DNA from 2 places in the Kitasatospora gansuensis genome. Region 2 is predicted to be linked to the other one. Evidence: riboswitches for the same ligand, from Rfam matches in the RefSeq annotation. Region 2 holds a riboswitch; the other holds the start of a gene.
What was found. Region 2 has a riboswitch for cobalamin ahead of F4556_RS12840 (ribonucleoside-diphosphate reductase subunit alpha). Riboswitches for the same ligand answer to the same signal wherever they lie in the genome.
Positions count from the first base shown of each region.

Region 1: linked by a shared signal. The riboswitch ahead of metE (5-methyltetrahydropteroyltriglutamate--homocysteine S-methyltransferase) and the one ahead of F4556_RS12840 (ribonucleoside-diphosphate reductase subunit alpha) in region 2 are both predicted to bind cobalamin.

Region 1 covers NZ_JACHJR010000001.1:7,572,038-7,577,538, reverse strand. Annotated here, with positions in the region: gene F4556_RS34165 (prenyltransferase/squalene oxidase repeat-containing protein) at 1-779, shown strand, start outside; gene F4556_RS34160 (SCO2322-related protein) at 798-1,241, shown strand; partial or broken gene F4556_RS34155 (3-hydroxyacyl-CoA dehydrogenase family protein) at 1,311-1,487, opposite strand; cobalamin riboswitch at 1,618-1,842, shown strand; gene metE (5-methyltetrahydropteroyltriglutamate--homocysteine S-methyltransferase) at 1,982-4,291, shown strand; gene metF (methylenetetrahydrofolate reductase [NAD(P)H]) at 4,353-5,270, opposite strand; partial or broken gene F4556_RS39880 (dihydropteroate synthase) at 5,401-5,501, shown strand, end outside.
Region 2 covers NZ_JACHJR010000001.1:2,929,727-2,935,227, forward strand. Annotated here, with positions in the region: gene F4556_RS12825 (LamG domain-containing protein) at 1-70, opposite strand, end outside; gene F4556_RS12830 (helix-turn-helix domain-containing protein) at 185-1,126, opposite strand; gene F4556_RS39430 (hypothetical protein) at 1,215-1,559, shown strand; gene F4556_RS12835 (GNAT family N-acetyltransferase) at 1,442-1,930, shown strand; cobalamin riboswitch at 2,048-2,176, shown strand; gene F4556_RS12840 (ribonucleoside-diphosphate reductase subunit alpha) at 2,336-4,771, shown strand; gene F4556_RS12845 (ribonucleotide-diphosphate reductase subunit beta) at 4,804-5,501, shown strand, end outside.

The sequences.
Region 1 (5,501 bases), 4.6 Mb from region 2:
GCGCCACCGCCTGGCTGGCCAAGCCCGAGATCCTCACCGGCTACATCGGGGACGGCACGACCGAGGCGTACGCCGGTGCCACCGCCAAGCTGCTGCTGGCGGCCGAGGTCCGCGGCGAGAACCCGGGTGCCTTCGGCGGCGTCGACCTCCCCGCCCGGCTCCGGGGCCTCCAGGCGCCCTCGGGCCGGTTCTCGGACCGCTCCCAGTGGGGCGACTTCAGCAACAACTTCGGCCAGTCCCTCGCCGTGATCGCGCTCAAGCGCACCCCCGGTGGCGCCCCGGCCGCCGCGGTCGACTTCCTGGCCGGCACCCAGTGCGCCGACGGCGGCTTCCCGGTCTCGTCCGGCCGGCCCGCCTGCGCCGGCGACCCGGACGCCACCGCCCTGGCCGTCCAGGCGCTCGCCGCCACCGGACGTACCGCCAAGGCCAACGCGGGCCTCGGCTGGCTGACCGCCCATCAGAACACCGACGGTGGCTTCACCGCCGCCGGAGCCACCGTCTCCAACGCCAACAGCACCGGCCTGGCCACCGAGGCCCTGCTCTCCGGCGGCCGCCTGGTCGCCGGCCTGAAGGGCTGGAGCAGCCTGGTCAAGCTCCAGCAGGGCTGTTCGGCCACCCCGGCCAACCGGGGCGCGGTGGCCTACGACGCCTCCGGCTTCAACCCCGCCACCGCCACCCGGGCCACCGCGCAGGCCGTCCTCGGCCTGGCCGGCACCCCGCTGACCGCCCTCTCCGCCGCCGGCGCCCGTCCGGACGCGCCCACGCTCGCCTGCCGCTGATCGAAGGAGTACCAACTCATGCTCACCAGAAGAACGTTCGGCGCCACCGCACTGGCCGCCGGCCTGCTGGCCGCCTCCGTCGTCACCGCCGTCCCCGCCCAGGCGGCCGCCTGCACCGGGACCACCGGCGTCACGGTGGTGGTCGACTTCACCGCCGTCGGCGGCGGCATCCAGACCGGCTGCGCGCCGGGCGACACCGCCACCGGCCTGGCGGCGCTGACCGGAGCGGGCTTCTCGTACGCGTTCCACCCGCGGTTCCCCGGCTTCGTCTGCAAGATCAACGCACTGCCCGCCACCTGCACCAACCCGACCGGCTCCGCCTACTGGTCGTACTGGCACGCCCAGCACGGCACCCCGTGGACCTACAGCAACCTCGGCGCGGCCTCGTACAACCCGGCCCCCGGCGACGTCGAGGGCTGGTCCTTCGGCGCCGGCACGCAGCCGGGCATCACCGCTCCCTGACACCTGCTCAGACGCCGGTGCCCCGGCCCTTCGCGAAGGAGGCCGGGGCACCGGCGAGTTGAGGCCGGGTCAGGCACCCCTGTGCGAATGGAAACCCCGCCCACTCTTGCGGCCGAGCAGGCCCGCCTCCACCATCCGGGCGAGCAGCGGCGGTGGCGCGTACAGCGGCTCCTTGTACTCGTCGTACATGGACTGCGCGATGTCCTGGGCGGTGGCGTGGCCGGCCTCGGCCATCCGGACCGCAGACCTCCTTGCCCCTCCTGCCCCCAACGCGCCGCCCCCGTCATCGGCCACCCCCTGGACGTCAACGAGCACACCAGCACCTTCATCCCCTACCCCATCCGGTCAATCGGCGACGAAGCCACCTCGTTGGGCCTAGGCTGTGCCTCGCAGTCGGTTCGCCCTGCCAGCCAGACAGGTGCGTCGTAAGAGGGAACCCGGTGTGAATCCGGGACTGCCCCGCAGCGGTGAGTGGGAACGACCGCCGTCACATGCACTGGGTCCCGAACAGGGGCCCGGGAAGCGACGGCCAGTAGGTGTCCGCCTTTCGAGGACGGATGCGCCCGCGAGTCCGAAGACCTGCCACTGCCCGTGTGCACCCTGCACACGGTGATCTCGGTGACCTCGAGGGCGGGTCGGCGGAGCGGGCGGGCACATCATGGTGCCGCGCCCCCACTGCCGTTCCTTCGCGTCCTCGTGCTCTCTCCGGGATCGCAGCGCGACTCGCGAAGGAGAGTTCCGTGACCACAAGTTCCACCACCGCCCAGGCCACCGTGTACGGCTACCCGAGGCAGGGACCGAACCGGGAACTGAAGAAGGCGATCGAGGGCTACTGGAAGGGCACCGTCAGTGCCGCCGCCCTGCACGCCACCGCCGCCGAACTGCGGTGCACCAACTGGCGCCGGCTCGCCGGGGCGGGCATCACCGAAGTCCCCACCGGGGACTTCTCGTTCTACGATCACGTGCTGGACACCACCGTCGCCGTCGGCGCCATCCCGCCGCGCCACCGGGCCGCCGTGGACGCCGATCCGCTGGCCGGGTACTTCGCCATGGCACGCGGCACCCAGGACGTCGCGCCGCTGGAGATGACCAAGTGGTTCGACACCAACTACCACTACCTCGTCCCCGAGTTGGGCCCGGACACGGTCTTCACCGCCAACCCCGCCAAGGCGGTCGGCGAGCTGCGCGAGGCGCGCGCACTCGGCCACCGGGCCCGCCCCGTGCTGCTCGGCCCGCTCACCTACCTGCTGCTCGCCAAGCCCGCCCCGGGCGTGGCCGCCGACTTCCAGCCGATCACCCTGCTCGACCGCCTGCTGCCGGTCTACGCCCAGCTCCTCGCCGAACTCAAGGCAGCGGGCGCGGAGTGGGTCCAGCTGGACGAACCCGCGCTCGTGCAGGACCGCACCCCGGCCGAACTCAACTCCGCCACCAGGATCTTCCGCGAACTCGGTGCTCTCACCGACCGGCCCAGCATCCTGGTCGCCACGTACTTCGACCGGGCGGGCGAGGCACTGAAGGTGCTGGCGAAGGCCCCGGTCGAAGGCGTCGGACTGGACTTCACCGGCCCCGCCGCCGCCAACCTGGACGACCTCGCCGCCGTCGGCGGACTGCCCGGCAAGCGCCTGATCGCCGGCGTGGTGGACGGCCGCAACATCTGGATCAACAACCTCGAGCAGTCCCTCGGCACCCTGGCCACCCTGCTGGGCCTGGCCGAGCGGGTCGACGTCGCCGCGTCCTGCTCGCTGCTGCACGTACCCCTGGACGCCGACCGGGAACGCGATCTGGACCCGCAGATCTCCCGCTGGCTGGCCTTCGCCCGGCAGAAGACCGAAGAGATCACCGTGCTCGCCCGGGGGCTGCGCGAGGGCACCGACACCATCGCGGCCGACCTCGCCGCCAACCGCGCCGACCTGGCCTCCCGCGCCGGCTCCGCGATCACCCGCGACCCGGCCGTCCGGGCCCGGGTCACGGCCACCACCGCCGCCGACGCCCGCCGCGACCAGGCCTACCCCGCGCGGGCCGCGGCCCAGCGGGCCCGGCTCGGCCTGCCGTTGCTGCCGACCACCACCATCGGCTCGTTCCCGCAGACCACCGAACTGCGCACCGCCAGGGCCGACTTGCGGGCCGGCCGGCTCGACCAGGCCGGGTACCGGGAGCGGATGGAGACCGAGGTCCGGGAGGTGATCACCTATCAGGAGAAGGCGGGCCTGGACGTCCTGGTGCACGGCGAGCCCGAACGCAACGACATGGTGCAGTACTTCGCCGAACAGCTCACCGGCTACCTCGCCACCCAGCACGGCTGGGTGCAGTCGTACGGCACCCGCTACGTCCGCCCGCCCGTGCTGGCGGGCGACATCTCGCGGCCCACGCCGATGACCGTCGACTGGTTCCGCTACGCCCAGGACCTCACCGACCGTCCGGTCAAGGGCCTGCTCACCGGGCCCGTCACCATGCTCGCCTGGTCCTTCGTCCGAGACGACCAACCGCTCGGCGACACCGCCCGCCAGGTCGCCCTGGCCCTGCGGGACGAGGTCACCGACCTGGAGGCGGCCGGCGCCGCCGTGATCCAGGTGGACGAGCCCGCGCTGCGCGAGACCCTGCCGCTGCGCTCCGCCGACCGCCCTGCGTACCTGGACTGGGCCACCGAGGCGTTCCGGCTCTCCACCTCCGGTGTCCGCGCCGACACCCAGATCCACACCCACATGTGCTACGCCGAGTTCGGCGCGATCATGACCGCGATCGACGAACTCGACGCCGACGTCATCTCCTTGGAGGCGGCCCGCTCGCACATGGAGGTCGCCCACGAGCTGGCCGGCGCCGGCTACCCCCGCGAGGTCGGACCCGGGGTCTGGGACATCCACTCCCCGCGCGTACCGAGCAGCACGGAGGCGGCCGCTCTGCTCCGCGCGGGTCTGGCCGCGATCCCGGCCGAGCGGCTCTGGGTCAACCCGGACTGCGGCCTGAAGACCCGCGGCTGGCCCGAGACCCGGGCCTCGATCGACAGCCTGGTCGAGGCCGCCAAGCTCGTCCGCGCGGAGCTGGCCGGCTGAGCCGGGCGGGTCGGGGCGGATGGGCCGCGGTACGCGCGTCCGCCCCGACCGTGCACCAGGGTCAGGGCCGGTTCTGCAGACCGAGGTTCTGATAGATCTCCATCGTGACCGGGGAGAAGTTCATGGTCATGAAATGGAGCCCGGGAACGTCCTCCGCGATCAGCCGGCGGCACATTTGGGTGGCATGCTCGATACCGATCGACCGCACGTCTCCCGGGCGGTCCTGGGCAGCGGTCATCCGCTCGGTGAACTCTGCCGGAATCACCGCTGTACTGAGCGTCGGAATGCGCTCAAGGGACCGGATCGTGGTGACCGGCATGATCTCGGGAATGATCGGGACGGCACACCCTGCCTTTTCCACGCGATCGCGGAAACGTAGGTAGTCGTCCACGTCGAAGAACATCTGGGTGATCGCGTAGTCGGCACCGGCCCGGCACTTCTCCACGAAGTGCCGGATGTCGCTGTCCCAGTCGGCCGAACGGGGGTGCATTTCGGGGAAGGCTGCGACGCCCACGCAGAAGTCCCCTGACTCCTTGATCAGCCGCACCAGCTCGGCGGCGTACCGCACGCCCTGCGGGTGACGCACCCAGTCGCCCAGCGGATCACCGGGCGGATCGCCGCGCAGCGCAAGGACGTTGCGAACGCCCTGGTCTGCGTAGTGGCCGAGGATGTTGCGCAGTTCGGCGATGCTGTGGCCCACCGCCGTCAGGTGGGCGACCGGGGTGAGGGTGGTGTCCTGGGCGATCCGTCCGGTCATGTTGACCGTGCGGCCGCGGGTCGAACCTCCCGCACCGTAGGTCACCGAGACGAAGGTCGGCGACAAGACCTCCAGTCTGCGGATCGCATTCCACAGACTCACCTCCGCCTGCGCGCTGCGGGGCGGCATGAACTCGAAGGAGTACGAGCGGGCCCCTGTCGCCAGGAGTTCGCGGATGGACAGTGCCCGATCTGCCCTCGTGCTGGGGATGCCTAGAGCCATGGAAAGATTATCGGGCTACCATCGGCATTCGGCAGCCTTGTCCATACGAACTGGCGGAAAGTCGCACGGGAGAGATGAGATCAGCGGATGGGAAGCTCCGGGGCCGACGCGCGTCGCATTGCCCACTCGAATTCGCGGAAGTTCCTGCTACCGGGGATGGAGGACTGGGGGCCGCCGCGGCGTCGTGGGCGTTCTCAACGTCACTCCTGACTCGTTCTCCGACAGCGGACT
Region 2 (5,501 bases):
CGTTCGGATTCTGAGAGGGAACCTGGCCAGGAGTCGCAGCCACGTCCGGGCGTTCCGTACCGTCAGTCATAGTGCGGATGCTAGAACATGAGCCCGGTCCACCAGATCGCCTCCCCACCCAACCGATACCGAAGCGGAACATCGGCCTTACCCGACGACCACCCGACCGACACACCGCACGCACTCAGCCGAAGGTCCTCCGGTACGCCTGCGGGGTGGTGCCGAGCCAGCGGGTGAAGTGGTGCCTGAGGGTGGCGGCGTTGCCGAACCCGCAGGTGGCGGCCACGGATTCGACCGGTTCGTTGGTGCCCTCCAGCAGGCGCTGGGCCTGCAGCAGGCGCTGGTTGGTGAGCCAGCGGTGCGGAGTGGTGCCGGTCTCCTGCTGGAACCGGCGGGCGAAGGTGCGCGGCGACATGTGGGCCTTGGTGGCGAGCTGGTCCACCGTCAGCTCCTGGTGCAGGTGCCGGCGCAGCCAGTCCAGCAGCCCGCCCAGCGAGTCCTCGTCGGCCTCCGGCAGCGGCCGGGCGACGAACTGGGCCTGCCCGCCGTCCCGGTGCGGTGCCACCACCATCCGGCGGGCGATCCCACGGGCCACCTCGGCGCCCTGGAACTTGCGGACCAGGTACAGGCAGGCGTCGATCCCGGCGGCGGTGCCGGCCGAGGTGATCACCGGGTCCTCGTCCACGTAGAGCACGTCCGGTTCGACCCGGGTGAGCGGGAAACGGGCGGCCAGCCGGTCGGTGTGCCGCCAGTGGGTGGTGGAACGGCGGCCGTCCAACAGCCCGGCGGCGCCTAGCAGGAAGGCCCCGCTGCAGATCGAGAGCACCCTGGCGCCGCGCTCGGTCGCCGCCCGCAGCGCCTCGATCAGCGGCGCCGGGTACTCGTCCCGGATCGTGGTGGCGGCGGCGATCACCAGGTCGGCCTCGGCCAGCCGCTCGGCGCCGTGCTCGACGTCGATGCTGTAGCCGGCGTGGGTGCGCAGCTTCCCCGGCCGGTCGGAGGCCACCGCGAAGTCGTAGACCGGCAGGCCGTTGTCGCTCCGGTCGAGGCCGAACACCTCGCAGGCCAGACCGAGTTCGAAGGGGTGGACTTCTTCCATGACCACGGTGACGACGTTCTGCAGCATGCCGTCAGAATGCCCGATGGCAGGATATCGAGGCAAGAGGGCATTTCTGCCACTCGTGGCGCCGCCCGGCCCTCGCCAGACTCGAGACATGAACTCCGACACCCTCTCCAGCGCCCTCACCCTGCTCGGCTTCGTCTCCGCCTTCGGCCTGCTCGGCACCCTGGTCGGCCGGGACGTCGACCACAACTCCCGGCACGGACGGGACAACTGGCACCGCCCCGGCGGCTACCCGCTCCAGCCCTCCCCCGGCGACCGTTTGCTCGGCACCCTGCCCGCCGCCTCCGACCCCGCCCCGGGCAAACTGTCCGAATGGACATCGTCATCCGCCCGGCCGTCGAGTCGGACCTCGCAGCAGTCGGCGCCGTCACTCACGAGGCTTTCGTCGGTGACGGCCACAGCCCGGCCGACGGTCCGTACGCCGCTCAGCTCCTAGACGCCCGGCCGCGCTTCGACCAGGCCGAGCTCCTGGTCGCGGTCGATCCGGCCGACGGACAGCTGCTCGGCTGTGTGACCTTCGCGGTCGGCGGCACCCCGTTCGCCGACATCGCGGCGCCGCACGAGGGCGAGATCCGGATGCTCGCGGTCTCCGGCGCGGCCCGCGGCCGGGGCGTCGGCGAGGGCCTGGTCCGCGCCTCGATGGCCCGCAGCCGCGAACTGGGCCTGACCGGGATGGCCTTCTCCACCCGCCCGTCGATGACCAGCGCCCACCGGCTGTACGAGCGCCTCGGCTTCCTGCGCACCCCCGAGCGGGACTGGGACGTCCGCCCCGGAGTGCGCCTGCTGGTCTACACCCTGACCTTCTGACCGACCTTCTCAAACCGGCCCGCGCCGCTGCGCCAAGGGCCCTTCCGACCACGCACCGCTACCGGGCCCGTACGACACGCGGCACTACATCTGGTGTCGCATCGTCAGACCGCCACTACATGTATGCTCGCTCTCGCTGTCGAAGCAGGGGAACCCGGTGGAAGTCCGGGACTGCCCCGCAGCGGTGAGCGAGCGGCCCAGCAGGCGCCCGTGAGTCCGATGACCTGCCGACGGCGTGCGACACGGCTTCCCCGCAGACGCCATGCAGCACAGAAGTGACGTCCGGGCCTCGCGGGTGGGCCAGGGGGTGGTTCGCGCGCGCCGTGAGGTGTTCCGCGCTGCCTTCCCCTGCGCCCCGACGGTCCGGTGCCCCTCGCCGACCGCCGCCGCCAGGAGAGAAGCGCCTTGACCATCGCTGCCTCAGTTGCCCTGCCCTCCCAGGGTTCTGCCGACTCCGCCCACACCGACCCCGGTGCTGCGCTGCTTCGGCTGCTCACCGACCGCAGCATCGACCTGCCCCAGGTGGATCCTGGCCACGTCGCGGCCGCTGCGCTGCGCGGCCGGAACGCCAACTCGGACTTCGCCGAGCTGCGCGGACTGGCCGTGGAAGCTGCCGCCTCGATGATCGCCGAGGACCCGCAGTACTCGAAGCTCGCCGCCCGCCTGCTCGCCCTGGAGATCCAGGACGAGGCGATCGGCCAGGGCGCGCTCTCCTTCTCCGCCTCGATCGTGGTCGGCCACACCGAGGGCCTGATCGGCGACGTCACCGCGGCGTTCGTGGCCAAGCACGCCGACGCCTTCGACGCCCTGATCGACCAGCAGGGCGACGACCGCTTCGAGTACTTCGGCCTGCGCACCGTGCAGTCCCGGTACCTGCTGCGCCACCCGATCACCCGCAAGGTGATCGAGACCCCGCAGCACTTCCTGCTCCGGGTCGCGGCCGGTCTCGCCGTCGGCGACACCGAGCAGTCGGTGGCCGAGGTGGCCGAGCTCTACACCCTGATGAGCCGGCTGGAGTACCTGACCTCCTCGCCGACCCTCTTCAACTCCGGCACCAAGCACCCGCAGATGTCCTCCTGCTACCTGCTGGACTCGCCGCTGGACAACCTGGACTCGATCTACAGCCGCTACGCGCAGATCGCCCGGCTCTCCAAGCACGCCGGCGGCATCGGCCTCTCCTACAGCCGGATCCGTTCGCGCGGCAGCCTGATCCGCGGCACCAACGGCAAGTCCAACGGCATCGTCCCGTTCCTGCGCACCCTGGACTCCTCGGTCGCCGCGGTGAACCAGGGCGGCCGCCGCAAGGGCGCCGCCTGCGTGTACCTGGAGACCTGGCACGCCGACATCGAGGAGTTCCTGGAGCTCCGCGACAACACCGGCGAGGAGGCGCGGCGTACCCACAACCTCAACCTCGCGCACTGGATCCCGGACGAGTTCATGCGCCGGGTGAACGCCAACGCCGACTGGTCGCTGTTCTCCCCGGCCGACGTGCCCGAGCTGGTCGACCTGTGGGGCGCCGACTTCGACGCCGCGTACCTGAAGGCCGAGGCCGAGGGCAAGGCCGTCCGCACCATCCCGGCGCAGACCCTGTACGCCCGGATGATGCGCACCCTGGCCACCACCGGCAACGGCTGGATGACCTTCAAGGACGCCTCCAACCGGGCCGCCAACCAGACCGCGCTGCCCGGCCGGGTGGTGCACTCCTCGAACCTCTGCACCGAGATCATCGAGGTCACCGACGACTCCGAGACCGCGGTCTGCAACCTCGGCTCGGTCAACCTCGGCGCCCACGTGGCGGTCGGCGCCACCGCCGCCGACCTGCTCAACGCGATGGACTGGGACCGGCTGGACGCCACCGTGCGCACCGCCGTGACCTTCCTGGACCGGGTCATCGACATCAACTTCTACCCGACCACCGAGGCCGGCACCTCCAACTCCCGCTGGCGCCCGGTGGGTCTCGGTGTGATGGGCCTTCAGGACGTCTTCTTCCAGCTCCGGCTGGACTTCGACTCCGCCGAGGCCAAGCAGCTCTCCACCCTGATCGCCGAGCGGATCATGCTGGTCGCCTACGAGCGCTCCAGCGAGCTGGCCGTGCAGCTCGGCCGGCACGAAGCGTACGCGGAGACCCGCGCCGCCCGTGGCCAGCTGCACATCGACCACTTCGAGACCGCCCCGCAGTGGGCCGAGCGCTGGGACGCGCTGCGCGCCACCATCGCCGAGACCGGCCTGCGCAACTCGCTGCTGCTGGCGATCGCGCCGACCGCGACCATCGCCTCGATCGCCGGTGTGTACGAGTGCATCGAGCCGCAGGTGTCCAACCTGTTCAAGCGCGAGACCCTCTCCGGCGAGTTCCTCCAGGTCAACCCGTACCTGGTCCGCGAGCTCAAGGAGCTGGGCGTCTGGGACACGCAGACCCGGGACTCGCTGCGCGAGTCGAACGGCTCGGTGCAGGACCTCAAGTGGCTGCCCGCCGAGGTCCGTTCGCTCTACCGCACCGCCTGGGAGCTGCCGCAGCGCGCCCTGATCGACCTGGCCGCCGCCCGGCAGCCGTACATCGACCAGAGCCAGTCGCTGAACCTCTTCATGGCCGCGCCGACCATCGGCAAGCTGAGCTCGATGTACGCGTACGCCTGGAAGGTCGGTCTGAAGACCACCTACTACCTGCGTTCGCGCCCGGCCACCCGGATCGCCCAGGCCGCCTCCTCCTCCGGGACGAAGGCCGCCGTGCCGGCGCCGTCCGCCCCGGTCGCGGTGGCCGCCCCGACCACCCTCACTCCGGAGGAGGAGGCAGCGCTCGCCTGCTCCCTGGAGAACCCCGAGTCCTGCGAGGCCTGCCAGTGAGCACCACCCCCGAAACGCCCGCTCGCGAAAAGATGCTGCTCGACCCGGGCTTCGAGCTGACGCTGCGTCCGATGCGCTACCCGTCGTTCTACGACAAGTACCGCGACGCGATCAAGAACACCTGGACCGTGGAGGAGGTGGACCTGCACTCCGACGTCGCCGACCTCGCCAAGCTCAGCGAGGGCGAGCGGCACATGATCGGCCGGCTGGTCGCCTTCTTCGCCACCGGTGACTCGATCGTCTCCAACAACGTGGTGCTGAGCCTCTACAAGCACATCAACTCGCCCGAGGCGCGGCTCTACCTGTCCCGGCAGCTGTTCGAGGAGGCCGTGCACGTCCAGTTCTACCTGACGCTGCTCGACACCTACCTGCCCGATCCCGAGGACCGGTCGGCGGCCTTCGACGCGGTGGAGAACATCCCCTCCATCCACCAGAAGGCGCAGTTCTGCTTCAAGTACATGAACGCGGTCGACCACCTCGACTCGCTGCAGAGCAAGGACGACCGCCGGGCCTTCCTGCTCAACCTGATCTGCTTCGCGGCCTGCGTCGAGGGCCTGTTCTTCTACGGCGCCTTCGCGTACGTGTACTGGTTCCGGTCCCGGGGCCTGCTGCACGGTCTGGCCACCGGCACCAACTGGGTGTTCCGGGACGAGTCCATGCACATGGACTTCGCCTTCTCGGTGGTGGACACCGTCCGCGAGGAGGAGCCCGACCTCTTCGACGACGAGAT